Posidoniimonas corsicana: one gene and its partner. The protein of the gene in region 1 interacts with the protein of each later gene in a pairwise test. Links are inferred from orthologs where the notes say so. Each region holds a gene or a part of one and is shown on either strand. Other genes may lie near its edges. The genes, in order: KOR34_RS20040 and mobA.

Region 1 (15,298 bases):
TGCCGGCGATGATGGTCTCGTTGGTCTCCTCGTCGGTGAAGACGTGGAACGTCGGGTCCTCCTTGCGGAACCGCTGGAGGGCCTTGCTGAGCTTGTCGGAGTTGTCCCGGCTGTGCGGGTTGATGGACATCTTGATCACCGGGTCGGCGACAAAGATGTTCTCCAGCGTGCAGTAGTTGGGCTCGTCGCAGTAGGTGTCGCCCGAGGCGCAGTCGATGCCCATAATCGCGACGATGTCGCCGGCCTCGGCCTTGTCGACCTCCTCACGCTTGTCGGAGTGCATCTTGACGATGCGGCTGAACCGTTCCTTGCGGCCGGTGCGCTGGTTGAAGTACGTGCCGCCCTTCTCGATCTTGCCCTGGTAGATGCGGGTGTAGGTGAGCTGGCCGTACTCGTCGTCGGTGATCTTGAAGCCCATCGCCACCAGCGGCTTCTTGGCGTCCGACTCCAGCACCATCTTCTTCTCGGTCTGCGGGTCCATGCCCGTGTTCTCTACCTCCGGGGGCGAAGGCAGGTAGCGGGTGATGGCGTCGAGCAGGGGCTGCACGCCCTTGTTCTTGTAGGCCGAGCCCAGGAACACCGGGCAGAACTCCTGCTCGATGACCGCGTGGCGGGTGATGTCGTGGATCAGCTCCTCGCTGACCTCTTCTTCGCCCAGCAGCTTCTCCATGAGCTCGTCGCTGTACATGGAGAGCTCCTCGAGCATGTTGGCGCGGGCCGAGGCGGCCTCGTCCTGCAGCTCGGCCGGGATCTCCTCGGAGCGGACGATCTCGCCGTTGTCGCCGTCGAAGTAGTAGGCCTTCATCGTGATCAGGTCGATCACGCCCTGGAACTTGTCTTCCTTGCCGATGGGGATCTGCATCAGCACGGCGTGCGCGCCCAGCTTGTTGCGGACCTGCTTCACCACGTTGTTCGGGTTGGCGCCGGTGCGGTCCATCTTGTTGATGAACGCCAAGCGGGGAACGTGGTAGCGCTTCATCTGCCGGTCGACCGTCATCGACTGCGACTGCACGCCGCTCACGCTGCACAGCACCAGGATGGCGCCGTCCAGCACGCGGAGCGAACGCTCCACCTCGACCGTGAAGTCGACGTGGCCCGGGGTGTCGATCAGGTTGATGTCGTAGCCGTGCCAGTTGAGGTACGTGGCCGCCGAGGCGATCGTGATGCCGCGTTCCTTCTCCAGCTCCATGTTGTCCATCACGGCGCCGTCGCCGCCGCCACGGACGTCTTCGATCTTGTGGATGCGGCCCGAGTAGAACAGGATCCGCTCGCTCAGCGTGGTCTTACCGCTGTCGATGTGGGCCGAGATGCCGATGTTGCGAACGTTCTTCAGGTTCATGATCGTTGCCTTGCGATGGATTCCTCGTCCTGCGGTCCGGGGGCGGAAACGCGGGCGGGGCGCGATCGGTTCGTTGTTAGCGATCGCGGTGGTCTGGGGAGGCGGCCGCTGCCGGTGGGCGGGCCAAGCGGGGCGGCGACCTCCGGCGGCGCCGCGGCCGGCCGCCTAACGCGGGGCGCACTTAGCCGCGTCGGTCGACGCCAGCGAAGCCTGTATCATACTCGACAGCGGGCCCGCGGCTAGGGATTATGACGGGAATCCCTAACGAAGGGCCGACTCTGCCGCGCCGAGTAGAGTAGAGTCTTATCGGCTTTTCACCTAGACCGCTTCGGCCAATTCGCGCCGGCGGCGGCCCCGCGGAACGCCGCGGTGGAGGACTGCCCGGCCGCCGCCAAGACCACCTAAACCTCTATCCAGCATCACCTTAATGCCAGAGTCCGACAATCAGCCCCGCCCCGATGCTAGCAGCTGGGGCTGGTTCTCCCGCTACCCGGTGCTGCCGTTTGTGCTGCCGCTGGCCGTGTTCATGCTGCTGGCCACCTTCGAGCCCTCGGCCCCCGACGCGGAAGCCGGGCCCGAGGCCCAGGCGGCCGCCGAGGCGGACAACTGGTTTGGTCTGACCTTCGCCCAGTACCCGATCGCCTACACCGTGCGGCTGGTGCTGGGCTTCGCAACGCTGGCGCTCTGCTGGCGGCCAATCATCAGTCAGTTCCCGCTGCGGGTCTCGCCGCTGTCGGTCGTGGTGGGGGTGGTGGGCGTGGTGCTGTGGGTGGCCATCTGCTGGGTCGACCTGGAAGGCCACCTTGTCCAGCTGCTCGGCGAGAAGAACCCGCTGATCATGCTGCTTGGCCTCGGTCCCCGGCCGGCGTTCAACCCGTTCGAGGAACTGGCCGGCAGGTCGCCCGCGTACATCTGGGGTTTCCTAGTGATCCGCTTCATCGGGCTGGCGGTGCTGGTGCCGATCATCGAGGAGCTGATGCTCCGCGGGTGGCTGATGCGCCATCTTGAGACCGATGGCTACCACCCCGAGTTCTGGCAGGTGGCGTTCGGCAAGGCGAGCGCGATGACCATCGTCATCGGCACCGCGTTCCCGATGCTGTACCACCCCGAGAAGCTGGCCTCGCTGGTCTGGTTCTCGCTGGTCACCTGGCTGATGATCCGCACGAAGAACTTCTGGGACTGCGTCATGGCCCACGCGGTGACCAACTTCCTGCTGGGCGTGTGGGTCGTGACGATGGGCGATTGGCGGCTCTGGTAAGCCCCGCCGCGGTGAGTGGGCGACCGGCCGCGGGCGACTAACCCGTATGCCCGACCTCCGCAGCCCACGCTTGATGTACCTGAAGGCGGCGATGTTCGTTGCGATCGGCGTGTTGGCGTCGGTACTGCTGCTGCTCGATTCGCCGACCCTCCGCACGGCATCGCTGCTCGCGCTGGCGGTGTGGGCGTTCTGCCGCGCCTACTACTTCGCCTTCTATGTGGTGCAGCACTACATCGACGACCGCTACCGGTTCGCCGGGCTGTGGTCGTTCGTGGCGTACCTGCGCCGCCGCAACAGGTAGCGCCTTCCGCGAGCGCAACAAAAAAGGGCGGGGGGCCCGCAGGCCGCCCGCCCGGTTGGTCATCAAGTCTGCGCGAGTCGGCCTAGCCGCGACGGCGACGCCCGCCGAACAGGGCGAGCGAGCCCAGCAGCGTCAGCGCCGCGGGCTCGGGCACGACGCCCAAGCCTGCCGACGGGGCCGGCGCGGCGAGGACGCTGCCGTAGTTGCCCGTCCAGATCGCGTAGTCGGCGGCGTCGATCACGCCATCGTTGTTAGAGTTGCCGAAGAAGATGGCGTCGTCGCCGCCCAGGTTGTCGCGCCACACGGTGTAGTCGGCGGCGTCGACGACGCCGTCGCCGTTGAAGTCGCCGGCCAGCGCTCCGATGGCCGAAGCCACGATGAGCGTCAGCGCCGGACCCGATGTGTCCGTCACCAGCACCGTGCCGGGCGCGGTCGCCACTAAGGACTGGATAGTCGTGCCGGTGAAGTTCGCCGTGCCGAGCACCGTGATCAGGTCAATGGCGTCGCCCACGGTGAGCGGGCCCATCGCGTTGCCGAGGATCTCGATGGTCGCGATCCCGCCGGCGCTAAAGTCGCCGTCGCCCTCGACCACCAGGTGCGAGTACCCGTCCACGGTGAAGTCCTCGACGTACAGCCGCAGCGTGCCACCGAGCGGCGCGAGCGAGTCGGGGTCGCCGAGGAAGAAATCGCCCGCGACGTGCACGTCGCCGGTCGACACGATGTTCAGATCGCCGACGCCGGAGTACGCGGGCCGGGTGGTCGTGCCGTCGTCGAGGCCGCCCAGGAACATGGCGCCCGAATTGTCGGAAAGCGTGATCGTGCCGTCGTTCGTGACCGTGTCCTCGAACGTGACGTACGAGCCGTTGCTGATGCTGATGGCGCCGCCGGGCTCGGAGTTCGTGGCGTCCCAGGCGTTCATCACCCGTCCGGTGACCAGGTTGTCGCCGCCGGTGAACGCGACCTCGCCGGCGTTCCACAGGCCGGTGCGGAAGCGGAGGTTCGCCTCGTGGGCGACAATCTTGCCCGGGTCGGTGATCTCGCCCGCGTTGTAGAACACGTGCGGGTCACGGATAGCGAGCGACGCGAAGATCGCCGCGTCGAGCGACGTGTCGTACTCGTGGATGTACTCAAAGTCGGCCCGTCCGCTCACCTGGTCGCCGATCACCTCGATCACGCCGTGGTTGCCGCCAACCAGCATCTCCGGGGCGTCGGGCGCGAGGTCGGTAGCGTTGATCGTGGCGAGCACCCTCAGCGACTGGCCTGCGCCAACACGCACCTGGCCGAGCAGGCGGTTCTCGAAGGTTGCAACCTCCAGCACGTTGTCGCTGGCCGAGTGGCCACCCTCGATGCCGGTCCCGTCGTGGGTGGCCTGGATGACGCCGTCGTTGACCAGCTGGTCCTGCACGGTGACCCGGCCGCCGCGGAAGTCGAGCGTGCCAAGCCGGCCGATGCGGAGGTCGGCGTCGTGGTCGGTGGTCGGGTTGTTTTCGTCGGTGTAGCGGTGGACTCGGACCAAGCCGTTGTTGCGGACCGACAGGTAGCCACGTCCCAGCTCCTCGGAGATGTACTGGGGGTTGAGGGCGTCGTTGAACTCGCCGATCGCCAGCGCGCCGCCCTCGGTCCGCATGCCCTGCGGCAGCTCGTCGTCCTCGAACGCGGTGATCATGATGTTCCAGAGCGAGCCGTCGCCGTCGACGATCACGCGGCCGGAGCCCTGCAGGTCGCGGAGGCTGTTGTCGAAGGCTTGATCGGTGAGCTCGTCGCTGCCGTCCGAACGGGTAACGCCGATCGCGGCGCCGTAGAACGCGTCGACGTGGCCGCCGTCGCTGATGGTCATCGACCCGTCGCCGTAGGCGCCGATGATCATCTGGTGAATCTCGTTGTTGTCGAACTCATCCCGGTTGATGACCGTCGCGTTCGGGTTCAGGCCGCCGTACGCCGCCAGGTACGACCCCAGGCCAGTCACCTCAACGTGGCCGGTGGAGTCCGGCGCGAAGCCGACAATCACGGCGTCCTGAATCTCGGCGCGGCCGCCGGCGGCGATGTACAGCTCTCCCGATCCGGTCAGGCCGATGTAGGCGTCAAAGCCTACGGAGTCCGGCCGCGTGTTCTCGGTCGGGAACAAGGTTTGTTCAGGGTTGTTGGTGTCGTAGATGTCCTGGTACTGACTCGGGATCACCTTCGGGTGGTTGTTGTAGAACGTCTGAAAGTCCTCGATCCGCAGCACACCGTAGCCGGATACCGGGGACAGCGGGTCGATGCCGTTCTCGATCACTCCGTCTCCCGGGCCCACACGGGGCGACGACGGGTCGACCTCGTTCTCCGACCCTCCCAGCACGATGTGCTGGAAGTTGAGGAAGCCCGCCTGGGAGAGACGCACGGAGCCGAACGCGCCTTCGCCGATCGTCACGTTCCGGTCCCGCTCCCAGCCCACCTGAGTATCGGTCTCGGGGAGGAACGTGTTGACGAAGCCGTACAGGCCTTCCAGGTCAGCCGTGAACGGGTTGTCCGATGGGTACACCTGCCCAGCAACAGCGATCTGCGCCCGCACCGGCGCGACCAGCACGCCAGATACAAGCAGCGCGGCGGCTGCGTACAGATAAAGACAACGGAACGCACGGTGCGTGATCATAAGTGGTTCGTCTCCAGGGCGGTTAGCCCGGTGGTGTGCCGGCACGCAGCGCGGTCAGTCCGCGCGACGCCCCCGGCGTGCCCCTGCAGGTGGGTCTCGGTTCCGATAAACGGCAGTTCTGTTCCGTAGCAGCCGGGTGGTCGCTCGTGCGGCCGCCTCAGCGTCGGGACGCGACGCCACCGTGGCCCTTCGGTGGGTGGAGCGGGCCCGCGGCCCGGCGAGATAAGCAACCGCCGCGCTGTCCTGGGGCCAAACAGCCCTGGGGCAATGCGGCGGGCACGACGCGCACTCTCGGCGGCGCGGCGGCTATCGCGGCGGGTCGGGACTGCCCGTCCATGCGTCCTTCTTCCCTATCTTCCCTAGGGATCAGCCGTTATGTCAACTGTTTTGCGGCCCCCGGGCCGCGACAGAACGCCTGAATATGAGGGTCGTGCGGCGTCGCCGACAGGTTTGCCCCTCAATCACCTGCCCACGACAGGCTCCAGCAGCAGAGCGCCTACCCGCTGGCCGGCGGCGTAGGCCGGCTCCTGGGCGGGCAGGTCCAGCAGCGCGTTGGCCGCCGCTAGCCCCTTCAGATCGGCCGAGCCCCGCCAGGCGACCGGCCGCGCGGCCCACCGGCCGTTCTCGTACGCCGCCTGGGCCGGCAGGAAGGTGCGCCGGTCGCCCTTCACCGTGACCTGTTCCGCCAGTTCGGCGTCGACGCAGGGCAGCCCGCCGAACGGCCCGCCCGCCAACCGGCTCAAGAGCGGCCGCACGAACAGCTGGAAGCAGACGAATCCGCTCACCGGGTTGCCGGGCAGCCCAAACACCAGCGTCTGCCGGCCCGAGGGCCGCCGCCACACGCCGAACCAGAGCGGCTTGCCCGGCTTCACCGCAACCTTGTGGAAGACCTGCTCGACGCCGAGACCGGCGAGCACGCCCGGCGCGAGGTCGCGTTTGCCGGCCGACACGCCGCCAGAGAGCACCAGCACGTCGGCCGCGCCGCCGGCTGTGATCCGCTCGGTCAGCGAGTCGGCGTTGTCGCGCGCCACGCCGAGTGGGACCAGGCGGGCGGCGGCCTGGGTGACCAGCGCGTGCAGCATGGGGCCGTTGGAGTTGCGGATTTGCCCCGCCGCGGGGACCTCGTGCGCCTCGACCAACTCATCTCCCGTGGCGAGCACCGCCACGGTGGGGGCGGGCGTCACGCTGGGCGTCGCGACGCCGATCTCGGCGAGCACCGCCAACTGGGCGGCGGTGATCAGGGCGCCGGCCGGGAGGATCGACTCGCCCCGGGCGAACACCTCGCCGCGGCGCATCACGTGCTTGCCGGCGGGCGGCGCGGGCCTGGTAAGGCGGACGGTCGACTCGTTGATCAGCTCGGTTAGCTCAACCGGCACGACGGCCGCGGCGCCGACGGGGACCGGGGCGCCGGTCATGATGCGGGTCGCTTCGCCGAGACTGACAGTATTGGTAGGCACACCGCCGGCCAGCACCTCGTCGATGACGCGCAGCTCGCGCTGCGGCTCGTCAGCCACCACGGCGTAGCCGTCCATCATCGCCTTGTCGTGCGGCGGCGAGTCGACGTCGCTCACCGCGTCGGCGGCCAGCCGGAGGCCGAGCGACTGGTCGAGCGGCGCACGTGCGGGGGATAGCGGCGCAGCGTGCTGCTCGATGAGCCGCAGCGCGTCGTCGACAGTCAGCAGCTCACCCGCCACGGCACGCAGCCCTCAACGGCCCGGAACTAGATAGACAGGAACCGCTTCAGCAGATCCGACCCGCTGTGCGTCAGGAAGCTCTCGGGGTGGAACTGCACGCCAAACAGCGGGTGCTCGCGGTGCTCGATCGCCATGATCTCGCGGCGGCCGTCCGGCTCGTTCGCCCAGGCGGTCACGACCAGCTCGTCGGGCAGGGTGTCGGGCTGGATCACCAGGCTGTGGTAGCGGGTCGCCTGGAACGGGTCGTCTAGGTCCTCCAGCAACCGGCCGCCGTCGTGGTAGATCAGGTCGGTCTTGCCGTGCATCAGGTTCTTCGCCCGGACAATCTTTGCGCCGAACGCCTGGCCGATCGACTGGTGCCCCAAGCAGACGCCCAGCACGGGCAGCCTGCCGGTCAGCCGCTCGATGCACTCGACCGAGATGCCCGCCTCGCTGGGGGTGCAGGGCCCGGGCGACACAATCACCCGCTCGGGCTTGAGGTCGATGATCTCGTCGACCGTGATCTGGTCGTTGCGTTCGACGCGGATATCGGCCGCCGGGTCGATCTCCCCCAGCCGCTGCACCAGGTTGTAGGTGAAGGAGTCGTAGTTATCGACGATCAGGATCATGCGAGCAGAGCGCAGAAAGCGTACCAGGATGCGAAAGCGAATTCGTGGGCCCCGCACTCGCGTCCGATACCCGGAACCCGTCTGCTAGATATACCACATCGGCGAGCCGAGTTCCGCCGCCCGACCGGCCAGGTCCTCCAGCGTGACCTCCCGCAGCTGGTCCTGCCAGCGGCAGCGGGCGTCGTCGAGCTCGTCGACCAGGACCTGGGCCAGCGGCGTGGGGTTCGCCAGGTTGCTGCGTAGCGGGTCGTCGCCGTCCATGGCGCAGAGCACGTCGCACAGCGAGATCTCGCCCGGCGCCCGCGACAGCCGGTAGCCGCCGCACGCGCCGCGGGTGCTGGTCACCAGCCCGGCCCGCCGCAGCTCTTGCAGGATCTGCACCAGGAACCCGTCCGGGATCGGCTGCTGCTCGGCGAGCGCCCGCATCGAAGCCGGCTGCCCCAGCGCGTAGCCCTCGGCCAGCTGGACCAGCGCCAGCAGCGCGTACTCGGTCTTGGCGTTGAGCTTCATGGCGGTTGGGGGCTGGAAGGCGCTAGGCGCTGAATTCTCTGCTTAGACTTGTCTTGATGACCCGGCGGCGCGGTACACAGCTACCGCCCAGACCGTTCCGACCAGCGACTAGATGCCGCTGCCGTCGGTCTCAAGGCTGTGCAGGCCGCACTCGGTCTTGGCGGTGCCGGACCAGCGGCCGGCTCGTTCGTCGGCGTCGCCGTCGAGGACCTTCTGCGTGCAGGGGAAGCAGCCGATGCTGGGGTAGCCCTGGTCGTGCAGCGGGTTGTACGGCACGTCGGCCTTGAAGATCCGGTTCCAGACGTCCTTCTTCGTCGAGTTGGCCAGCGGGCTGATTTTCACCAGGCCGAACTTCTTGTCCCACCCCACGATGGCCGCCTGCGCGCGGTCGGCGCTCTGGTCGCGGCGGATGCCGCTCATCCAGGCGGTGCGCCCCTCCACGCCGCGGTACAGCAGCTTGATCTTGCGGTCCATGCAGCACTGGTTCGGGTTGGTCTTGTAGAGCGGGCCGCCGTGCTTGGCCTCGTACTCGGGCACCGTCAGCTCCGGCTTGAGCAGGTCGACCTCGATGCCGTACTTGCGGGCGATGCGGTCACGGGTGTCGAGCGTCTCGAGGAACTGGTAGCCGGTGTCCAGGTTGAACACGTAGGTCTGCGGCGCAATGTCGGCCAGCATCGACAAGATCACGCACCCCTCGGGGCCGAAGGCGGTGGCCATAGTCAGCCCTTCGCCGAACTCGTCGGCCGCCCAGCGGATGATCTCCTCCGGGGTGGCGTCCTCAAGCTCCTGGCTCTTGGCGGCCAGGTAGTCGAGAAACTCGGCCGAGGGCGCCTCGCCCTTGGCGGGCGGGGCGGGCTTGGCGGCTTTAGTGCTGGTAGCGGGGCGCTGCTGCGGCGCGGTGTCGTGGACGGTGCTCATGGCGGGGCAGTCGGTGGGGAGGAACGCCCGGTGGTGGTCACCAGACCATTCCGCGGGCGGGGAGCGCCGGCGAAACATCCGCCGACTGCGAATCCTATGTGCGTTGGTTAGCATTGTCAACTATCGGGCCGCAGCGGCCCACCGCTCGCTCGGAAAACCCGAAAAACCAGGAGAAAACGACGCTTCTTGCCGCCAATCAGACGCGGTCCACCGCACACTGGACACCCGTCCGGGGAGCGAAAAGAAATCGACTACAAACGCAGAAGATGATTGACCCGGGATGGCCGCAAGGTTACTTTTCACGATGCTGGAAGGTTATGGAAACGAAGTCTCTGGCCTGAGCGCAGCTCGCCGGTCGGCCCGCCGAATTCACTTCTAGCGCAACTCACGTTTTGCCTGGTTGGCGCGCGTAGCACGGCGCACCTACCCGTTTTTGTTTTGTTGTGCGTGTTTTTGGAGAGTGGCGAAGTGTCGCAGGGGACGATTAAGAAGTTGACGGACAAGGGCTTTGGCTTCATCCAGGGAGAGCGGGGAGACATCTTCTTCCACCTTTCTTCTTGCGATGGGTGCCAATTCGACGACCTCCGCGAGGGTCAGCTTGTCGAGTACACCGAGGGCCAAGGCCCGAAGGGTCCGCGGGCTGAGAATGTCCGCCTTGTTGAAGGCTGATTGAGAGAGGCGAGTCGCTGGGCCCCTGCCGGATCGCTCCTCTTCGGCCCGCGCCGCCGCCGACAAATCAGTGAGAAACCCACAAGCCGCCCTCCCACGCGGGGGGCGGCTTCTTTTCTGCGCGGGCCCCGGCTTTCCGTCGGCGAACGCATCCCGGCGGCGAAAGTTGAATTGCGCCCGCGCACCACTTATTCTGCAGAGCTCCTGACGGCCACTGGCCGCCGCAAACCATCCGCGCCGCTCGTCCTGGAGGGTCGCGCATGTCCCAAGGGAAACCAACCCATGAAGCTCCTCGCTAGCGCCGTCCTGCTGACCGGGCTGCTGTGCGCCGCCAACGCGCCCGCCGCCGAAGAGAAAGAAGACGGCTGGCACTCGCTGTTCAACGGCAAGGACCTGTCCGGCTGGAAGATCTCCGAGAACCCCGACACGTTCTCAGTTAAGGACGGCAAGATCATCATCAAGGGCCCCCGCGCCCACGCGTTCTACGCGGGCAAGGTGAACAACGCCGACTTCAAGGACTTCCACTGGAAGTGCGAGATCCTCACCAAGCCCAACGCCAACAGCGGCATGTACTTCCACACCGAGTACCAGGAAGAGGGCTGGCCCAACAAGGGCTACGAGGTGCAGGTGAACCAGACCCACGGCGACCCCCGCAAGACCGGCGGCCTGTACGCGGTGAAGGACGTCATGGACAAGTCGCCGGTGAAGGACAACGAGTGGTACACCCAGGAGGTGATCGTTAAGGGCAAGCACGTGGTGGTGAAGGTCAACGGCAAGGTGACCTGCGACTACACCGAGCCCGACGACCACAAGGCGCCGGACGACCGTTCGGGCCGCAAGATCTCGCACGGCACCATCGCCCTGCAGGGGCACGACCCCGGCAGCGAGATCCACTACCGCAAGGTGCTGATCAAGCCGCTCGACTAGGCTTGCGCTTCTGTCATCTCCCAGCCCCCCGGACCTGTCCGGGGGGCTGTTTTGTTTGCCCAGCGAACAACCCACGTGAACCAGGCCGCCGACCCCACGCACTCCGACGCCCAGCGGTTGGCCATCAACGCCGCCTGGCTGGCCAAGCTCCGCTGGGTCGCGGTCGCCGGGCAGCTGGCCACCATCCTGATTGTCGCCGGCCCGCTGGGCGTGGCGATCCCGTTCTGGCCGCTGCTCACCATGGCGGGCGTTACGGCCGGCACCAACGCGGCGTTCGCCGTGTGGATCCGGCGCCGCGCCACCGCCGAGGTGGTCCGCCCCTACGAGTGGCACGCGCTCCTGGGTGGGCTGATGGTGCTCGACCTGTTCGTGCTAACGGTCATGCTCGAGCTGACCGGCGGGCCGACCAACCCGTTCGCCATCTTCTACTTCGTCAACCTGGCGCTGGCGGGCATCCTGCTGCCCGCCCGCTGGGCGTGGCTGCTGGTCGGCATGGCCACGGCCGCCTTCGCCACGATCTCGTACACGCACACGCCGATCGAGGAGCTCCGCCACGCGAACCGCCTGATGAGCTTCCGCGAGCTGGGCGCCATCCCGATCGTCGGCGGCGGCACGCTGATCGCCTTCGCCGCGTGCGGCTCGGTGATCGTGTCGTTCACCACGTGGCTCACCCGCGAGCTCCGCCGCAACCAGGAGGCCCGCTCCCGCGCCGAGGAGCTGCGCGCCCGGAGCGAGAAGCTCGAGGCGCTCGGCACCCTGGCGGCCGGCGCCGCGCACGAGCTGGCCACGCCGCTCTCCACGATCGCCGTCGTGGCCAAGGAGCTGGAGCACGAGCTGAACGAGCTGGACGTCTCCGCGGAGGTCGCGACCGACATCAAGCTGATCCGCAGCGAGCTGGACCGCTGCCGCGCGATCCTCGACCGCATGTCCACCGCGTCGGGCCGCGCCGCCGGCGAGGCGCCGGAAACCTTCACCGCTGGGGAGCTGCTCCAGGAAGTCGTTGACGAGCTCACCGAGCCGGTGCTGATCGACATCGACTACGCCAACGGCGCCGAGCAAGCCCGCGTGATGGCGCCCCGCACCGCGCTGTCGCAGGCGCTGCGGGCGTTGGTGCAGAACGCGCTCGACTCCCGCCCGGGCGGCGAGGTCGAGATCGAGGTGTACGCGCACGGCACGCTCGGCATCGCCATCCGCGACAGCGGCCCCGGCATGCCGCCGGAGGTGCTGGCCCGCGCCGGCGAGCCGTTCTTCACCACCAAGGACCCCGGCAAGGGCATGGGCCTGGGCCTGTTCCTCGCCCGCAGCGTGGTGGAGCGTGTCGGCGGCGGCATGGTGATCGACTCCGAAGCGGGGCACGGCACGGTGGTGGAGGTGAAGCTGCCGCTTAGCAACGCGTCCCCCACGGCGGCGCCAGCGTAGCGCGGTCCGGCGTTCTTGGCGAGTCACGTTTGCAATGCGGCGCGCCCGGTGTGACAATGCACCGTGCACGCTCATCGCAAATCGAGGATCAACCGTGACCGCATCACGCCTGATGCTAGCGCCCGTGACGCTGCTCCTGTGCTGCCCGGCAGAGGCGGGCATGGTCTACCGCCTGAACGAGTCGCCCTACTTTGAAGGATCCTCGTTCGGGTTTTCGGGCACGGTCACTACCGACGGCTCCCTTGGTCTGCAGACATCCGTCAGTTTCATTGAATCGTGGTCCATCACGGTTAGGACTCCCTCGGCGGTCGACGGCGTTGGGGAGGAGACACTCACCCCGGCCAACTCGACAGTGTCGCTTGCCCTCAACGGCGACCCGGGACTAACCTTGTCGGCGCAATCGATATCGATGCCAGTCAAGAGCTTCGGACTCCCGGCAACGCTGACCTGGTCGACCGCCAACGACGAGACCACGCTCAGCTTTTCCAACCGCTTCACGGACGCGCAGGGCATCGGCGCTGGAGAGTCGATCTACGACAGCTCCGAATCTGCTGGAATCGGTGTGGTGCTGCGCGACGCTCCGCTTGCATCAGCTGTTCCCGAACCCGCCGCAGCGTGGCTAATCGCTTCGGTGGCGTTTTGCGGCCGCGTTCAACGGCGCGGGCGCCAAATGAGTCGCATGTCGATGTTCCCCCCGTCGACACCATAGTCTGTCTACAATGGGCGCCTCTCGCCGCCGAGCCCCCCGGAGCCCCACCCCATGGGACGCCTCACCCTCAACGAACAGGTCGCCGCGCCGCCCGACGTGGTGTTCGCCGTCGCTTCGGACCTGCCGCGGGCGGCGGAGCACATCAGCGGGATCGAGCGGATCGAGATGCTCACGCCCGGCCCGGTCGGCGTGGGCACGCGGTGGAAGGAGACCCGCACCATGTTCGGCCGCTCGGCGACCGAGGAGCTCGAGGTCGCGGCGTTCGACCCGCCCCACGGCTACACGATCGCCAGCGAGTCCTGCGGCGCCGCGTTCGAATGCCGCTTCTCGTTCCAACCCAGCGACGGCGGGACCCTTGTCACGCTCGACCTCGAGTACCGACCGGTTTCCATGTTCGCCAAGCTGATGTCGCCGCTCAGCGGCATGATGATCGGCTCGGCCGAGAAGGCGATGCGGCAGGACCTGGCCGACCTGAAGCAGGCCGCCGAATCGCGGGCCGGCTGACCCCTCAACCCTCCTGGCAGCATGCGTTCTCTCTCCGTCATCCTGATCGCCCTCGCGCTCGTGGGCCCCGCCGCGGCGTCGGACGCGCTGCGCGGCGCGGTCGACACGCCGGTCGACGTGACGCTCGGCTCCGGCGTGTGCTACGAGGGCGCCACGCTGCTGCGCGTGGTTGGCGATGGCGACGACGTCAGCAAGGTGCGGCTCCGGCTCGCGGCCGGGCGGCTGCGCACGATCGACCTGGCCGACATCCGCCAGATCGCCAGCGACGGCGCGGCCCTCTACGTGAACCCCGGCATGGCGGACGCCGGCGCGGACGAGCAGCCGACCCCCGACCGCAAGCGCACCCGCGAGGAGCGCCGCGCCGCCGCCCAGGAGGCCGACGCGAAGCAGGCCGCCGCGGCGCGGCGGAAGTGGCTCGCCAAGCTGGCCGCCAACAACGTCCGCGCCTGGCCCGAGGTGTCCGAAGCCGAGCACGAGGCCGCCATCGCCCGCTACAAACAGACCGGCGCCGAGGCCCAGCGGCTGCTCCCCGCGCTCCGGCTGTACGAGACCGGCCGGTTCCTCTTCTACTCCAACATCCCGCCGGACGAGGTCGCCCCGTTCATCAAGCGGCTCGACCAGATGCACGACTGGATGACCGACACCTACAACCTGCCCCGCGGCGAGCGGGTGTGGCTGGGCAAGGCGCCGGTCTACGCGTTCCTGCAGCAGGAGCAGTTCGCCGCGTTCGAGCGGCGGTTCTTCCAGCACGACCCGCAGCCCGGCACGTACGGCCTGTGCCACCAGTCGTCCAGCGGCGAGGTCGCGATCACCTGCTACCGCGGCCAGGAGCCGCACGAGTTCGCCGCCATGCTGGTGCACGAGACCAGCCACGGGTTCATCCACCGCTACAAGACCATGCAGCCGCTCCCGAGCTGGGTCAACGAGGGCATGGCCGACTACATCGGCGCGCTGATGGTCCCGCAGAGCCAGTCGGTCAAGCGGCGGGAGGAGCGGCTGCTGGCGCGGCTCAAGCAGGACCCCACGATCCGGCGGTCGTTCTTCGGCCCGGGCGCGATCGAGTTCGACGACTACGGCGTGGCGTCCAGCCTGGCGCGGTTCATGATCCAGACCAACCCGGACGCGTACGTGGGATTTATCGAGGGGATGAAGGCCGGCCTCGACTGGGAGGCGTCGCTCCACGAGTCGTACCAGGCCGAGCCGGCGCAGCTGGTCAACGCGTACGCGCGGTGGCTCGGCGTGGGGCAGCTGCGGGTGCAGTAGTGTGGGGGAGCCGCGGCGCAGCATGATGAATCGGAACTCCGTGCCTTTTTTGAAGCTGCGAGGATCGCGTCGCTCCGTTTTACCTCCACCTCCACGGAACACTTGCTCGCCGACTAGGGCTTCGCAACCGGAATCGGCTCTTGGCCGGTAGAGCACCACATGCAACTACGTATAGCGGATGATGCATACCGTGTTTGCTTGACAAGGCACCTAGAACTACACTACGGAGAGGCCTGTGGGCGCGGCTCGACCGACTCACGCTAGCAGCTAAACTGCCTCCAAACGATTGAGAATCGTGGCAAATAGCTCCGCGGAAACCACACGGCTACTGCTTTCGATGTCGCCCCACTCCAGGGACAGACTACTTAGCCCTGATCGATCCCACTAGTTTGATGGGTTGAATGTTTCGCAACCGTCGCCGGATTCCCCATACCAAACTCCGCCTCTCTCGTGGTTGCAAACTCCAGTTTGAGCGGCTGGAGAGTCGGCAGGTACTGGCGTCGTTCGTCGTGACAAACGTATTGGACGGGCCAGTCACAGCGGCGGG
Region 2 (15,458 bases), on another replicon or contig:
CCACCTGCTTGCCGTCGAAGTGGGTGTGCCTGAACGGCGGAGCCACGTACACGATCGCACCGTGGTGGTAGTCGGCCCCCGCCTTGCGGACCTCGTCGAGCGGCACGATGCCTTGGAGCATCGCCAGACCGAGCGCGAAGAAGCCTGCGTTGGCCGGCGCGATGGCCACCGCGTTGAGGGGGTTGTCGGGCAGCCCGGTGCGGAAAAAGAAGCAGGCGATCGGCTGGTGCTTCAGCCAGTCGAGAGTTTCCTCACGCAGCCCATCGAATGACTCACCGAAGCGGGTTTCGAAGGTCGGCTTGTCGGTGGCGGCGCCGTCGCCCACGAGCATGCAGTCCGGGTCGCGGCGCCGCATGTAGGGGTCCAGGTAATTGGCCGCGATGCCGTTCTTGGTCCGGCAGACCTCGGCCTCGGGCACGAACTCGCCTTTGACGTCGTAGCCGACCGTGTAGTATCCGTCAGGACGCACCTCGCCGAGGCCCAGCGCGGCGTCTGGGGTGGCGAGCGCCAGCAATTCCTCGACACTGCCCGCCAAATGCAGCCGACCGGCCTGCTCAGCGGCTTCGAGGATCGTCATCGCGCTGTGAGATAGCGTCAACTCCGGCAGGGCTTTAAGCGGCATCAGCAATGGTCTCGAAAAGGGGATCGGTCGGGCGCCTGACCCGCAGAGTGTATCAGATATCGGATTGTTGTGGCCAGATTCCGGCGGTGGGCGGCGGCCGGTGTCACGGGGGCCGGGTCATCGGGTATTCTTAGCGGGGTACGAAGCTTCCCCTTCACCGCCAACCGTTCCTACCGCTATGGCAACCCACCTGACTTGGCTCGGCCACAACACCTGGAGCCTCGAGACCGGCGGCTACAAGGTGCTGATCGATCCGTTCCTGGACGACAACCCCAAGGCGCCCATCAAGGCCGAAGAGGCCGAGGCCGATTTCATCGTGGTCTCGCACGGTCACTTCGATCACATTGCCGACGCGGCGCCGATCGCCCAACGCACCGGCGCCGTTGTGCTGGCAAACTTCGAGGTGGCCAACTGGTTGCAGCAACAGGGCGTGGCGGAGGACAAGGTTGTTGGCATGAACCCCGGCGGCGGAATCGACCAGCCGTTTGGGCGGCTCAAGATGACGATCGCTCACCACTCGAGCAGCCTGCCTGATGGCGCCTATGGCGGAGTTGCCTGCGGGTTGCTGTTCGAAGTAGAAGCGATGCGGCTCTACTTCGCCTGCGACACGGCCCTGTTCTCGGACATGAAGCTGATCGCCGCGGGCGGGCTGGACCTAGCGGTTCTGCCGATCGGCGACCTGTTCACCATGGGCCCGGCCGATTCGATCGAGGCGGTCCGGCTGCTCGCTCCGAAGCGCGTCGCGCCCTGCCACTTCGGCACCTGGCCGCCGATCGAGCAGGACGCGTCGGCCTGGGCCGGCGAGGTGCGGCGTAGCACGGACGCCGAGCCGCTAACCCCCGCCATCGGCGAGCGGATTGCACTGTAGCCGCCCCGGCCGATCCGGTTTCCCCACCCGCGGAGCGGTCAACGCCGCGTCGCAAGATCCACCACGGAAGACTCCCATGCTTTACCGTTCCCTGGCTGCCGCCTTGGCCTTAATCGCGAGCGTTCTGCAGGCGGACGAGCCCCTGGTCTGGAAGTTCTCAGCGGGCGAGGACTTGGCGTTCGAGGTGCGGCAGACTTCTGACGTCACGCTCGACTCCCGCGGGGGCGAGGTGCGCTCAAAGTCCGACCAGACGGCAACGCTGGACTGGAAAGTGGAAACAGTCGACGCTGCCGGCGCCGCCAAGGTGGTGCAAGACATTCGTCGGCTGCAGCTCACCTTCGACGCGCCGGGCGGGCAGGGATATCAGCTGGACACTGACTCGGAGGAGCCGCCTCAGGGCCTGGCCACCATGATCGCGCCGGTGTACCGCGCGCTGACCGAGCACAACTGCCAGCTGACCGTATCGCCGCAGGGCGAGATCCTGAAGTCCGAACCGCCTGAAGAGGTGTTGCAGTCGCTCAAAAACTTCCCCGGCGCCGCCGCTCTAGGGAAGGGCGGCGCCTTGTACCAGCAGCTCCTGCGGCCCGCATTGATCGAAGTGCCAGCCGGCGAGCTAAAGGTAGGGCAGAAGTGGGTCAGCTTCATCGAAGCGCCGCTAGCGATGTTCGGCGTCGAGGCGGCGGAGTTCCAATACGAGTACCTCGGCGAACGCGAGGCGGACGGCCGTCCGGTAGCGGCGATCGGAGTCCGGCTGATGCTGATCCCACCGGAAGACGAAAACGCCGCCCCGGTGCAGGTGAGAGTTGTTCAATCCGAGGGCGAGGTGCTGTTCGACCGCGAAGCGGGCCGCGTGCACTCGGCTCGGCTCGAGTCGCGGTGCGAGCTGAAGTTCACCGATGGCAAGCAGGTGACCACCGGCGAGGTCACGCAGACGGCCACCGCCAAGTTGGCGCCGGCTGGCGAGTAGTTTCGTACCTACGCTTCGTGCTTGGGGGCTTCCTTCACCTGGATCTCGTCGCCGACCACACGCACTTCGAACGTGTCGACGCCCAGCCGAGGATTGTCGCACCACTTTCCGTCCGTCACGCAGAACCGCCAGGCGTGCCACGGGCACGCGACGGCGCCGTCCTCGTCGAGGTAGCCTGCGCCGAGCGACGCGCCCTGGTGTGGGCAGTGATCATCGATGGCGAAGAACTCGCCGTCCCGGTTGAAGACGGCGACCATCCGATCGCCCACCTGGAAGGTCCCGCCCTGTCCGGTGGCGATTTCATGCGTCTTCGCGACGGTGTGGAACATTTGAGCTGTCGAGGATTCAAGAGAGGATTCGACGCCGCGCCGCGGCGTCAGGATTCGAAGATCTGCGGCGCGTCTTCTACCCGACGCCCGAACACTAGCAACACCGCCACCAGCCCCACGGTCTGCGCCGGCAGCACAAGCCACACGCTGGCGCCGTAGCCAACCGCAGCCACTCCCACCGCGCTCACCAACCCGGCAAGCACCGCATAGGGCATCTGAGTGACGACGTGTGCAATATGTTCGCAGCCGCTCGCTTGCGACGACAGGATGGTGGTGTCGGAGATTGGCGAGCAGTGGTCGCCGAAGATTGCGCCCGCCAGCACACTGCCGATCGAGGCCAGCAGCAGCGGGTGGTGTGGGTCGAACGCGCCATCGGTGCCGCTGACAGTAGCGATCGAGACAGGCACCACAAACGGGAGCAGGATGCCCATGGTGCCGAAACTGGTGCCGGTGCTGAATGCCACCACGCACGCCAGCAAGAACACCGCCGTGGGCAGCAGGGCGGTGGTAGCTGACGCGGCGCCGCTGTCGCCTTGAGGCAGAAGCTCCTTCAGGAAGTCTCCGGTGTAGAGCCGGTAGTCCTGGTACTCGTAGGCGACGGTTTGGGTAGCCCCGTCGACGCTGCGGTTGCCGGTCATCCGTGACATGGTGCCCGCGAACCACAGGATGGCGAGCGCCGGGACCACCATCCGGACGCCTTGAAAGGCGGCGTCCTGAATCCGCGGGGTCGTCAGCACGCCACGCCAGTACAGCAGCGCCGACGCTGATAGCAGCCCCACCAGTGCTCCGTACATCAGGGCTACGGACGCATCGGCAGCGCCAACCACCTCCAATAGGGACGGGTCCTCTACGCCATCCGCCGCCAGTGACGCTCGGCCGCCGACGATGATCAGTGCGATCACCACGGCGAGCGTGGTCAGGATGGGCCCCATCGCGTTGGTCCAATGGGTTGCTGGGTGGTCAAGCGGCGCGATCTCGTCGACAGGCGTGCCGCCGGTCGGGTCGCCGAGTCGGGCGCGGCGTTCCGCTTTGGCCATGGGCCCCAGGTCCCGGCGCAGCAAGGCCACCAGCAGCACCAGCAGCAGGGCCTGGATTACGTAGAAGCGGTAGGGGATGCAGGCCAGAAAGAGATCCATCGAACTCGGCAACGCCGCGGCGTTGGCGCCGACGTTATCCAATCCCTCTTGTATGCAGTCGAGCTCGAACAGCACCCACACGGAGAACGGCGCCAGGCAGGCGACCGGCGCAGCGGTTGAGTCGACAATGTAGGCCAGCTTCTCTCGAGAGAGCTTCAGCCGATCGAACGTCGCCCGCATGGTGTTGCCCAGCAGCAGCGTGTTGGTGTAGTCGTCGAAGAATACAAGCAGCCCCAGCAGCCATGTCACGAACTCGCACCGGCGGGTCGTGGTGATGAGCGGCGCCAGTGCTTCCACCAGCCCGCGCATGCCGCCGCCCGCGTTGAGCACGCCGATCATGGCGCCCATCAACAGCGTGAAGCAGAGCACGCGCAGCTTGCCGGGGTCGATGAAGGTAGCCCACAGCTGCGTTTCGCAGACCTGGTAGAGCGCGAGGAGCGGATCGCCATGCGTGGTGATTAGAGCGCCAGCCACGATGCCGAGCAGCAGCGAGAGGACCACCCGTTTGGTAAGCAGCGCGACCGCCACGGTCGCGAGAGGGGGGGCGATGCTGAGCCAGCCGTAGGGGTGTTCGGGCATATCCGTCGAGTTTTGGAGGCGGGGCGGCGTTAAGTTAGCAGGCGCGGGGGGCGCCGGGGAACCCCGCAGCAAGCCGTCAGTCTGGCGTCATCAGCAGCTCGCCGCGTCCGCCACGCAGCAGATCGCCGTTGTACAGGTCTACTTCGTCGGGGATGCAACGCCCATGGGCGCCTAACAGCCGCTGGGCTTCCGATCGCAGCAGGCGGACCGAGGTCAGGCCGGCGCGGCACGCCCTGCGGAACGTTGCAGGCGGCGCCGCGGACTTACCAAACAAGCCGATCGTGCCGCGGAGCATCTCTAACCCAGGGTTGCCGCCGGCCGGACCGAACGTCAGGAGCGTCCCCGCCCGCATCTGGTAGCCCGCCAGCTCGCCGCATCCGCCCACGGCGATTAGAACTCCCCGACGCATCTGCCGCCCGGCCTCGGGGCCGGCACGGCCGGCGATGACGATCGAGCCTCCTCGCATCCCAAACTTGGACCCAGTATAGCCGCCTCCCGCGCAGCGTCCCGCGTCGCCGCGCACGCGTATCTCGCCGCCGCGCATCTCGGCTCCGAGCCAGTCGTCGGCGTCACTAGAGACCTCGATCCGTCCGCCTCGCATGCGTGCGCCGCAGTGCCTGCCCACCGGTCCGTCGATTGCCAGCCGACCATTGCTGAGGCCGTGCCCGGCGTAATCGACCCGCGAGCAATCGCCAGTGAGGTGCCACTCCGCATCAGCCGGGTGGCCGGTGATGTCGAACAGCCCGGCCACCGGCGACCGCTGGTTCCCAACCGGTAGCGAGAAAGCGGCGAGTAGGTCGATGTCGGTAAACTGGCCAGGCGCCAGGCCGCGGGCGTCGATACGCGGTCCGTCGGGCTTCTTGAGCTGGAGGGTTAGCATGAACGGATGCGGGCCTGTGGGGCGGGGCGCCGCGGACGGCGGGTCGTTCGTTGCCCGGCCGCCCCCGCTCCCCTACGATTAGGCGTTATGAGCGCAGCCAAACCCGACGAAGTCAACCCGTACGCGGCGCCCACTACGGCCGATGAACCCTCCCAACGGACGGGTAAGTCGGACCAGGACCTGCGTCACGAGTACCTGGGAGCGATCCTGCTCGCCACTGGCTGCGGCATCCTGGCGGCCGTGTTCTTTCTGGCGTCCACCCGCTACCCGCTGTCGGACCTGGGCGAGTTCACGCGGCTGCTGTCCCGGTGGACGTCGGTGGCGTTGGCGATGGTGTCGCTGATGTTCGTGTTTATTACGCTCCGCGCGGCCGTCAGCCGGTTCTGGCGGCACCTGCGGGTGCTGTTGGGGCGACGCCCATGAGCGTGCCACGCGAGCGGCGAGGCGGGGTGATCCTCTGCGGGGGGAAGAGCTCCCGCATGGGGCAGGATAAAGCGGCGCTCAAGTTTGGCTCCGAAACGCTGCTGCAACGAACGGTCCGGCGCCTCTCCGACTGCATTCCCCTCACTGGCATCACCTGCGTCGCGGCGTGTCGCCAACCGCTGCCCGACCTGCCGAAGGGCGTGACAGTGGTGCGGGACTTGCAGCCAGGTCAGGGTCCGCTGGCTGCCGTAGCATGGGGGATGCGGGCCGCAGCGGATGTTTGCGACGCGGCGCTGGTGGTCGCTTGCGACCATCCGATGCTGAGCGCTCCATTTATCGAACTGCTGTTCGCCCAACTCGCCGAGGCCGACTGCGTAGCCGGTCGAGTGGAGGGGCAAGAGCGCCCCCTGCCGGCGGCGATGCGGATCGATGCCGCCGGGCGGGCCGAATCGCTGCTCGACGACGGTGAGCGGAGCCTGAAATCGCTGACGCACCGCCTCGAGTGCCGGTGGCTGGACGAGGCTACGCTCCGCGGGGCCGATCCAGAGCTGCGGAGCCTGATCAACTGCAACACCGCGGCTGATTACCAGCGGGCTTTAGAACTGGCCGGGCTCGCTCAGCCTAAGCAGCAGACTAGGTAGGCTGCTGCTCAACGCCAGGGGCGGCATCCCCATCGTCGGGCTCAGCAGGACCGGCTTCTTGAGCGACCTCAAGCTCCGTAGGGCCGTTGATGATCGCTTCACGCGGGATCCGATCCTCCAGCTCCAGCAGGATGGCGTCGGTCGGCTGACGCATGAACTTGTAGTCGTCGATGACGAAGGTCCGCCGGCGTCCGTCGACGCTGTACTTCACCTTCGCAATGCCCTTGCTACGCCATTTTTTCTTGTCGAGCTTCTCGACCTGATCCCACTTGAACCCTTGCCCCCAGCTCGACGTGACTCCCTCGGCGTTGCCCTCGATCCAGGTGCCCCGCGCCCGCAGTACCCCCCAGAGGAACCACAGGCCGACGAGTGCGATTGGCACGGCCATGTAGAACTGCATCTGGATGTCGGCGTCGGTGTGGTGGTAGTCGTGCTCGTTGGGTTTCGCGTCGCTCCAGCCGTTCTCGGCCGCGACCTCGGGCCAACGCTCGGGCCGGTCGGGCTCGGGGATCTCGCTGTAGGCCTCCCAGATGGCGTTCTTCTCAGGCCACGCCACGGCGCCGTCATAAACGCACCAACCGGCAAACCCTAACGCGCCCAGGCCCATTAGGATGAACCGGCGGTAGAAACGCGAATCGCTCTCGGCGCGGATGGGGAGGCTTTGTTTCTGCATAGGTGTGGGCGGTAGGTGCGGAATTGCGTGTGCCCCGACCCGTGCGCGATCGCCGGGCGGCGGACCCATCAGTCTAAACGGACGCGGCCCGTTGCCCCAGGGGCGGCCGCTACCTCCGTTGTACTTGCCCCGCCCAGATTTGGGCGTTCCGCGGCCCGAAATTCTCCGCTCGGCCCGCTCACAGGGGTGCGGTTCGACCGTCCGCAACGGCTGCAAGCACCTGAGGGTCGCGACCGCAAACTCCGCGCTACCCGAACATGCCGAAAACGCGGGACGACACGCGCAGCCAGAGCGTCGGCGGGGCGATAACCGTTGCAGGCAGACTCCACGCGCCAAACGCCACGGACGGTATGACTCCACGCTGGGAATGGATCCCGCTCTTGCTGACAGCTGCAACCCTGCTAACCGGGTGCCGATGCCCGTCGAGCGGGGTTGTGCCGTGCGCCCGCGTCGCGCCATGCGTCTACGAGCAGACCGCGCCGCTCAACCACGCGCCCGACCTGACTGAGGTAGCCAGCTTCGAGCGCGACGCGCTCTTCCAGTTCCCGTGCCAGCTGCCCTCGCCGAGCGACGAGTTCCGGCTGATCGACGCGTCGACGTGCGGCTGCAACGCCGCCCGCAACACACGGGTGGCCTACCTGCTGGACCTGGAGCAGCACTGGGCCGGCGTGCTGATCAGCTGCGACACCGAGGCGGTCCAGAAGGCGCTCTGCCTTACCCGTGACCTGCTCAAGCTCCGCGAGGCCGAGGTGCGCAACGCGGCCGCCGGCTCCGCATTGTCGACGTTCTACCTGCTGGCCGGCGCCGAGACGCAGTTCACCTATGTCCAACGCGGGATCGGCGAGGCGCGTGACACCCTGCGTCGGATCGACTCGCTCCGCGAACGCGGGCTAGAGACCCCCGACGACATCGACCGGTCGGAGATCTCGCAGATGCTTACGAGCCTGGAGGACCAGGCGCTGCAGCTCAGCCTGGCGCGGATCCAGCTCAACGGGCAGCTGATGCGGCTCCTGGGATGCCCGCTCCGCGAGGAGGGCATGTTCCAACCGCGGGTCGACTGGGCCTGCGAGCTGACCCGACCCGACTTCGAAGCGCTAGTCGCCGATGGCTTGGCCCACCGCAGCGATGTCCGCAGCGTTCGCCTAGCTGTCTGCCGGCTGGAGAAGGCGACCCTGCCGGTGGCGCGAGCGGTGCTGACGGTCGCCGACCCCGCCCTCGGCGCTGTGGAGCCCCAGAGCGGGCTTTGCCACGTGATCCGCTGCTCGTGCTGCTACGACCAGGAGGAGCCCATCCGCCGCCGGCAGCTCTGCACGCTGCTCAAAGAGTCCCGTGAGGCGGCCGCGGCCAAGATCAAGGGGGCGGCGTACCAGGTTGCGATCCAGCAGCAACGCGTTGCGGTGGCCAGGCAGGCAGTGCTGGACCGTCGTTCTGAGCTGCGGGCGCTGGAGAAGTTGCGAGACGTTAATGACACCTCGATCTTTGAGATCAGCGTCGCGCGGGGCCGCGTGTTCACCGCCGAAACGACCCTGGTGGAGCAAGTGGTCGAGCTTAAGGTGGCCGAGGTCGCGCTCCGCCAAGAGCAGGGCCTGCTGGTTGAGGAGTGTGGGCTGGGGGCTCACCTGTGCTGCGAGCCGCACTCGAGCTACACCGTCGCCCCTGTCGAGCCGACCTGTCCGTGCGAAGGGCTGGCGATTCCTGGCGCCGAAGGCTGATCGGCTACTGCCGGCTAAACAACGCCCGCCGCAGTTCTTCCTCGAAGGTGTGGCTCGCCTCGAGCACGCCGCGGAAGTCCTCCTTGCCGAGCGTGTAGTAAACGGCGTCCTCGCGGGTCACGATTGTGGCGTTGCGGGGCTCGTCGGTGATCAGGGCGGTCTCGCCGAAGTAGTCGCCCTCGCCCAGGTTGGCCACCGTCCGCTCGCCCTGGTCGTCTTTCACAACGACGTCGGCCTTGCCGGAGCGGATCAGATAGAACAGCTCGCCCGGGTCGCCCTGGCGGATGACGGTTTCGCCGGCCGGCGACTCCTCGACCTGCATCCTGTCGGCCACCTGCAGCATGGTCGATGGGGTAAGCGTCTGGAACAAAGTGATATTGCGGAGGAAGCCGCACCGTTCTTCGGCCTCGCTGACCGCGACATCGGAAGAGATCCGGCCGTCGACCATGTTCACGATCCGGTCGGCGACGTCGAGAATCCGGTTGTCGTGCGTGACCATGATGATGGTGCACGGGTCATCTTCTTGACGCGTGAGCTCCTGGAACAGCGTCACCACCTCGCGCCCGCTGGTAGCGTCTAGCGCGGCGGTCGGCTCGTCGGCCAGCACCAGCCGCGGGCCGTGCACCAGCCCGCGGGCGATGGCGACACGCTGCTTCTGCCCGCCGGAGAGCTGCTTTGGCTTCTTGTGGATGTGCTTGCCCAGGCCTAGGCGGGTCAGCAGGTACTTGATCCGCTCGTCGGCAAGCTTGCGGTCCATGCCCAACAGCTCGGCCGCCATGTTGACGTTTTCGTAAGCGGTGAGCGACTCGAACAGGTTGTGGGCCTGGAAGATGAATCCCATCTGCAGACGCAGCTGCGTGATGAGCGCTGGGCTGGCGTTGAGCAGTTCCTTGTCCAGCACCTGCAGGCTGCCCTCCATCACGGTGCGGAGCGTGCCGATCAGCGTGAGGAGCGTCGTCTTCCCGGAGCCCGAGGGGCCGGTCATGATGACGATCTCGCCCGGCCAGACCTCTAGGTTGTTGCTGTGCAGGGCCTGCTTGCGGAGCTCGCCGGATCCGAAGTAGTGGTTCAGCTCGCGCACCGCGACCGTGGGCCTGCCGGTCTGGCCGTAGGCGGTGTGGGTGCCGGATTGTGCGATCTCGGTCGTCATCGTCGGTTGGGCGTCCGTCGGTTGTTAGAACAGGCTGGCGGGGTCAGCGGTCAGCAGCTTCCGCACCGCCAGCAGCCCCGAGGCGACGCACATCACTACTGTAATTGCAAACACGAAGCCGAGCGTCGAGGGCGTCATCTGCATCAACAGACCGGTCTGGGCGGCGAGCCACTGGTACAGCCCGGTGCTGACCATCGCGCCCGGCAGGAAGCCAAACACCGCGAGCCAGACTGCCTCAACCACGATCAGGCTGATAAAGTACCACCGCCCGTAGCCCATCGCCTTGAGCGTCGCGAACTCGGGCATGTGGTCGGAGATGCCACTAAAAATCACCTGATAGCAGATCACCACGCCCACCACGAACCCAATCACCTTGCCGGCCGAGAACACTGCGCCAATCGGCGTGGTGCTCCGCCAGAACTTCATCTCCTTGCCGCGGAACCCCTCACGGGTGAAGACGCCGACCTGCTCGCCCAGCAGCTCGGCGAGCGTGTCGCGGGCCTGTTCGGGGTTGGCGCCGTCGACGAGCTCGACCACGCCCAGGTCAACGATGCTCAGGGGGTCGCCCATCGGCACGCGGTGCGGGAACAGCTTGCCGAAGGTCGCCGTGCCCATGATCAGGTTGCCCTCGTTCACAAAGTCCGCCCCGAGGTCGAACGTCCCCACAAGATTGAGGCGTCGGTCGCTGACTTCGATGTTGGCGTTGGACAGCGCGTCAGGATCGTCGATCGGCAGGGCAAACTTGGCGGGCTTGCTCTGCCGATCAACGATCGCCGTCAGCGGCCCACGCAGCAACGGGATGGATTCGTCGACCGCGGGCAGGTGGAAGACCGGGTCGCCCAGCCGGATCGCCATCGATCGGATCTGGTGCCCCTTGCTCGACGCGTGGCTGCCGAAGTTCTTGAAGACGGAGGTGGTGAGCTCGGTATACAGCGGGTAGACCCCAGCCACCCCCGGCGCCGACTGTGCCTGGTAGAGCCGCTGGATGGGGAACCGCGTCTCCGCGGCAATGGCGAACCGGTCGCGGCTTGTGATGAAGAGATCGCCCCGCAGCGCATCGACCAGCCGCACCTGGCTGTCGTAAAGCGCGTTCTGAAAACCCACCTGCACAAACATCAGGAGCACGGCGAAACCGATGCCCGCAACCGCCGTGGCGAGCCGCCGGCGGTCGTGCATCAGGTTCTTCCAGGCTAGCGGGGTCTTGAGCACGGTGAGTGAGTGGCGTCTTGGCGGTCTGTTAGGGTGGTGGATGCAGCAGAGTTAGAACAATTCCGCCGGGTCGGCCTTGAACAGCTTCTGCAGCGCGAACACGCCCGAAGCGACGCACATGCCGACCGACAACCCCAGCACGCCCAGGGTGATGCCGGGCGTCATCACCATAGGGATGCCGGCGTACCCGCCTACCAGTGCGTAGAGCTGCCAGCACAACAGCAGCGCCGGCAGGAACCCGACCAGGGCCAGCAGCACCGACTGCTGCAGAATTACCGTGCAGAGGTAGGCGTTGCTGTAGCCCATCGCCTTGAGCGTGGCGTACTCGCTCATCAGGTTGGCGATGTCATTCGATAGCACCTGATAAACGATGGCCACCCCAACCATCACCGAAACCACCACCAGGAACGTGAAAATGAGCCCGAACGGCGTCTGCACCATCCAGCGCTGCTCTTCGTGCGCACGGACCTCGTCGCGGGTCAGCACCTCGACGTCTTCTCCTGCGAACAGGCTTCCCAGCTCCTGCTTCACACGCAGCGGGTCCGCGCCTTCGGCCAAGGTCAACAGCCCGAGCGTGATCGTGTCGCGGTCCTGCCACGGGCTCGCCCGCAGGTAGCCCTCGAGGCTGGTCATGCAGGCGCCGTTGCTGGCCATGCCGGTGCCTAGCTCGATCAGCCCCACCACCCGCACGGTCTGGGCGCCGAGCGCTGTGACCGTCCCGATGTCGGCTTCGGTGAACCGTTTGCCGTTCCGCGGGCCGTACTCGCTCTTGCTCTTCGAGTCGAGCAGCACGAATTCGTCGCTGCTCAGCAGCCGGGCCTTGTCGCGCAGGTCCGGGCGTGTGAAGGGAGGGGCGGCCGGGTCGACGCCCATCGTGATGATGCTGCGCCCCATGCCGGCGACGTTCTGCTCGTCGCCGGGCCGGAACGCGGCGTCATCGGGCGCTTGCCACACGCTCAGCCCAATGTTGAAAGGCCGCGCCTGGTCTATCGTCGGCAGCGACGCGGCCTGGTGCAGCCGCGCCCGCGGGAAGGTGCGGGCCTCGGTCAGGTGCAGGTAGGCCGGCGAGCGGAGCATCAGGTCGAACTCGAGCGCGTCGTAGATCTGCGTGGCGGTCTTCTCGATGGCGCCCTTGAAGCCCATCTGCATAAACATCAGCATCGCCGCGAACCCGACGCCGGCCATGCCGACCGCGGTCCGCACGCGGTTCTGCAGCAGGTTTTTCCAGGCGAGCTGTTGGTTCAGCATGAGGACCGCGGACGGGCAGGGAAGTGTAGGAGGCTTTGTTCCTTAGTATCTGCTGGTCGGTTGCCCGCGTCGAGCGCGGATGGCGGGGGCGGCCATGATTGCCGCGCCCACGCGCCGGCCCTGGCAGTTGTGCGGCTGGCGCGGATTGCACGGCGCGGTTCGCAAGCCCCGCGGGCATCCGCTACGATAGTCGTCCCAACGCTCCGACCGCATCATCAGGTGAGAAACGACATGACCAGCCGAGATTGGTTCTGCCTTGCCCTGCGGGTGCTAGGGGTGTGGCAGTTGGCCAGCGCCGTGCCGTATGTTGCGATGGTCGCTTCTTCGCTGTCCAGCTCGGGGACTTTGGACGGAAGTGACATTCTCCGCTTCCTGTACTGGGGCGGCGCCGTGACCGCGGTCGGCCTGTTTCTGCTGCTCTTCTCCCCCGCGATTGCTACGCGACTGTATCCGGAAGAAGGAGGTCTGGGGCAGCCGAGTCCGCCAGACTTGCCGGAGCGTCTGCTGGAGGTCGGGCTTCGTCTGCTAGGCGTGTATTTGTTAGTACAGGCGGTCCACCAGCTCACGACGTCCATCGTCAGCGCCGTGATGACAGCTCAGTATTCTGGCGTTTCTTGGCATGAGCAGTTGTTCAGCTTATCGCTTAGCGATCTCGTCGCATCCGGAATCTACGCAGCACTCGGATCAGTGGTGCTTCTGGGGCCGAAACGCATCATCGCCGGGCTCGACCGCCTGCGCTACGACGCCGAGCGTGACGCCTACGTTCCGCCGCCTATCCCTGCGTCCCAGCTAACAGAGGACCCGAAGTGAGCAGCCGCCAATTCACGATGCGTCAGCTGATGCTGCTGGTGACGGTGCTGTGTGCCGTGCTGGCGTTTCCGGGCGGATACGTGGTGGTAGGCGCCGTCGCCGGGTGGGCCACGCTGATGATGCTGCTGACGGCGCCGATGATCTTTTTCTACCCGGCCATCTACCGCTTGATCGCCGGGCGTGGGGCGGCCGCGGACTAGCCGATGATCGACGCCCTACTCGGGCTTCTGATCCGCCGCGTCGAACCGCACCTTCACCTGCAGGCCGATCCGCTTGGCCGCTTCGGCCAGCTGGGCCTGATCGGTGGTGGTGATCTTGATCCGCACCTCGACGATGGAGCGGTCCTTTGGGGCCAGCGGGTTGCGGGCGTCGAGGCCGGGGCTGCCGATCACGCTCGATACGTAGGCCACCTCGCCCCGCAGGCCATCCTTGAGCTGCTCGCTAAACGCCGGGCTGGTAATCGTGGCGCCCTGGCCGGCGAAGATCTCCTGGGCGTCGGCCTCATAGACCTCCGCGACGCACTCGATCTCGCTGACGTCCGCCACGTTCATGACCGGCAGCTGCGAGACCAGCTCGCCCGGCTTGGTGAACACCTTCAGCACCGTGTAACGCCGCGGCTGGTCGACGGCGTCCTGGTTGTCGGTAGGCGTGGCGTCTAGCTCGACGCTGCTCTGGTCGGCGCCGGGCGCCCACAGCACCGACTGGGCGAGCGCCTGCTGCGCGACAGCGATCTCCTTGTCGATCGCTTCCAACGCTCCGTTCTTACGCAGGCTGTCGACGCTGACCTCGGCGGCCTCGACGTTGGAGTGCGCCGCCTGCAGCGCGGCCTCGGCCGCCTCGGCCATCGGGGCAATGCGCTGCTGGGCGAGCTTGACCTCCGACTCGGCGCGGGCGACGCGGTTCCGCTGCTTGCGGACCTGGTGGTCGGTCACCAACTCGGGGTCCGACTCACGCAGCTCGACAATCGAGTCGAGTTCGTCGCGGGCGATGGCGGCGGCTTCGTCCAGGTGCTTCACCTGCTCGCTCTGCAGCCGGGCCTCGGCCTGCTTGGCCTCGGCCTCCTTGACCTTTGCGCGGGCGCCGCGGAGCTGGGCCTCGGCGAGCAGCAGGTCGACGCGTTGCTTCTCGTCGGCCAGGGTGCGACGCGTGCGGAGCGCCTCGAGCTGCGCGTGGCGGGCGTCGTAGCTGGCCAGCACGCCGAGCAGGCCGTCGGCGGGGGCGGGCTGGTTCTCCACCACCTTCGGGTCGAGCGCCTTGAGCTTGTCGCCCGGCGTGCCGCTGATGCTGATCACGCCGCCGGCCGGCTGGAGCGTGCCGAGCGCGAAGATCTGTCGGGGTCCGGACTCGACCGGCTCGGTCGTGTCCGGACCGCCGGGCCGGCACCCCAGCAGCGCCAGCCCGAGGGCGAGGGTCGGCAAGAGTCGGGCTGGGCTTGGCATTCGCACGGTCGTGGCGGGGGCGGAATCAGTCGGGACGAGCGGCCGGGGCGCGGCGTCGCCTCTGCTCTGTCATCGGCAAGCGGCAGGCCCCAGACCCGAGAATGAGCCGGACCCAGAAGGCTGTCAAGCAAACACCGGGCCGGCGTGTCCGCAGAACCGGCCCTACCGGCACAGGACGCACCGCGCTGGGGCGGCTGGGTGGTCAGACGCCGTCCAGTTCGGCCAGCTCGTCGGGCGAGTGGGGCGCCGGTTCGCCGTAGATGTCGCAGATGGCGTTCTGGGCGGCCCGCTGCTCAGACTCCTTCTTGCTGCGGCCCCAGGCGGGCGGGAACCGCCGCTTGCCGACCTGAGCGGCCACCTTGAAGCACTTGCAGTGGTCGGGGCCGCGTTCTTCAATCAGCGAGTACGTTGGGGTGACGCCGTGCTCCCGCTGGGCGAACTGCTGCAGCTGCGACTTGTAGTTGCCGCCGGTCTCGCCCGAGGCGGTCGACTCGATCTCGGGCTCCATGTGGGTCAGGATGAACTCGGCCGCGGCCTCGCGACCGCCGTCCAAGAAAATCGCGGCGATCAGCGACTCGAACACGTCGGCCAGAACCGACATGGGGACTTCCGGGCTGGTAGTCATCCCCTTGCCGAGGATCAGGAACGCGTCCAGGCCCAGCGCCTTGCTGATCTTAGCGCAGGTCTGGCGGCTGACGACCACGGACTTCAGCCGGGTCAGGTCCCCCTCGAGGTAGTCGGGGAACATGTGGTAGAGCCGCTCGCAGACCAC

Evidence for each region.
Region 2: the proteins of KOR34_RS20040 (region 1) and mobA interact in binary tests that used the Escherichia coli proteins (3 or more experiments, as listed by UniProt). The link is inferred for Posidoniimonas corsicana from one-to-one orthologs.

What each region holds. Positions count from the first base shown.
Region 1 is NZ_SIHJ01000003.1:148,114-163,411, reverse strand. Bases 5,109-7,908 are described here. They hold KOR34_RS20040 (molybdopterin molybdotransferase MoeA), read right to left. Parts: upstream 7,225-7,908; coding sequence 5,992-7,224; downstream 5,109-5,991. Other genes in these bases: KOR34_RS20035 (anthranilate synthase component II), read right to left, coding at 7,251-7,832; KOR34_RS20045 (hypothetical protein), read right to left, coding at 5,109-5,530. Outside these bases: fusA (elongation factor G), read right to left, coding at 1-1,339; KOR34_RS20055 (CAAX prenyl protease-related protein), read left to right, coding at 1,767-2,597; KOR34_RS20050 (hypothetical protein), read left to right, coding at 2,644-2,898; more of KOR34_RS20045, read right to left, coding at 2,981-5,108; KOR34_RS20030 (RrF2 family transcriptional regulator), read right to left, coding at 7,917-8,342; KOR34_RS20025 (phosphoadenylyl-sulfate reductase), read right to left, coding at 8,451-9,260; KOR34_RS20020 (cold-shock protein), read left to right, coding at 9,708-9,929; KOR34_RS20015 (3-keto-disaccharide hydrolase), read left to right, coding at 10,212-10,856; KOR34_RS20010 (ATP-binding protein), read left to right, coding at 10,932-12,275; KOR34_RS20005 (hypothetical protein), read left to right, coding at 12,400-12,984; KOR34_RS20000 (SRPBCC family protein), read left to right, coding at 13,036-13,488; KOR34_RS19995 (hypothetical protein), read left to right, coding at 13,510-14,751; KOR34_RS19990 (choice-of-anchor Q domain-containing protein), read left to right, coding at 15,153-15,298. UniProt on the Escherichia coli protein: Catalyzes the insertion of molybdate into adenylated molybdopterin with the concomitant release of AMP.
Region 2 is NZ_SIHJ01000001.1:482,767-498,224, forward strand. What follows is about bases 4,663-7,622. They hold mobA (molybdenum cofactor guanylyltransferase), read left to right. Parts: upstream 4,663-5,800; coding sequence 5,801-6,445; downstream 6,446-7,622. Other genes in these bases: KOR34_RS01760 (formylmethanofuran dehydrogenase subunit C), read right to left, coding at 4,663-5,381; KOR34_RS01765 (hypothetical protein), read left to right, coding at 5,469-5,804; KOR34_RS01775 (hypothetical protein), read right to left, coding at 6,438-7,118; KOR34_RS01780 (hypothetical protein), read left to right, coding at 7,553-7,622. In the rest of the region: KOR34_RS01735 (DUF4914 family protein), read right to left, coding at 1-577; KOR34_RS01740 (metal-dependent hydrolase), read left to right, coding at 801-1,490; KOR34_RS01745 (hypothetical protein), read left to right, coding at 1,567-2,457; KOR34_RS01750 (Rieske (2Fe-2S) protein), read right to left, coding at 2,466-2,786; KOR34_RS01755 (Na+/H+ antiporter NhaC family protein), read right to left, coding at 2,834-4,501; more of KOR34_RS01760, read right to left, coding at 4,578-4,662; more of KOR34_RS01780, read left to right, coding at 7,623-8,830; KOR34_RS01785 (ATP-binding cassette domain-containing protein), read right to left, coding at 8,835-9,980; ABC transporter permease DevC, read right to left, coding at 10,005-11,189; KOR34_RS01795 (FtsX-like permease family protein), read right to left, coding at 11,241-12,437; KOR34_RS01800 (hypothetical protein), read left to right, coding at 12,669-13,247; KOR34_RS01805 (hypothetical protein), read left to right, coding at 13,244-13,447; KOR34_RS01810 (hypothetical protein), read right to left, coding at 13,463-14,686; rnc (ribonuclease III), read right to left, coding at 14,889-15,458. UniProt on the Escherichia coli protein: Transfers a GMP moiety from GTP to Mo-molybdopterin (Mo-MPT) cofactor (Moco or molybdenum cofactor) to form Mo-molybdopterin guanine dinucleotide (Mo-MGD) cofactor.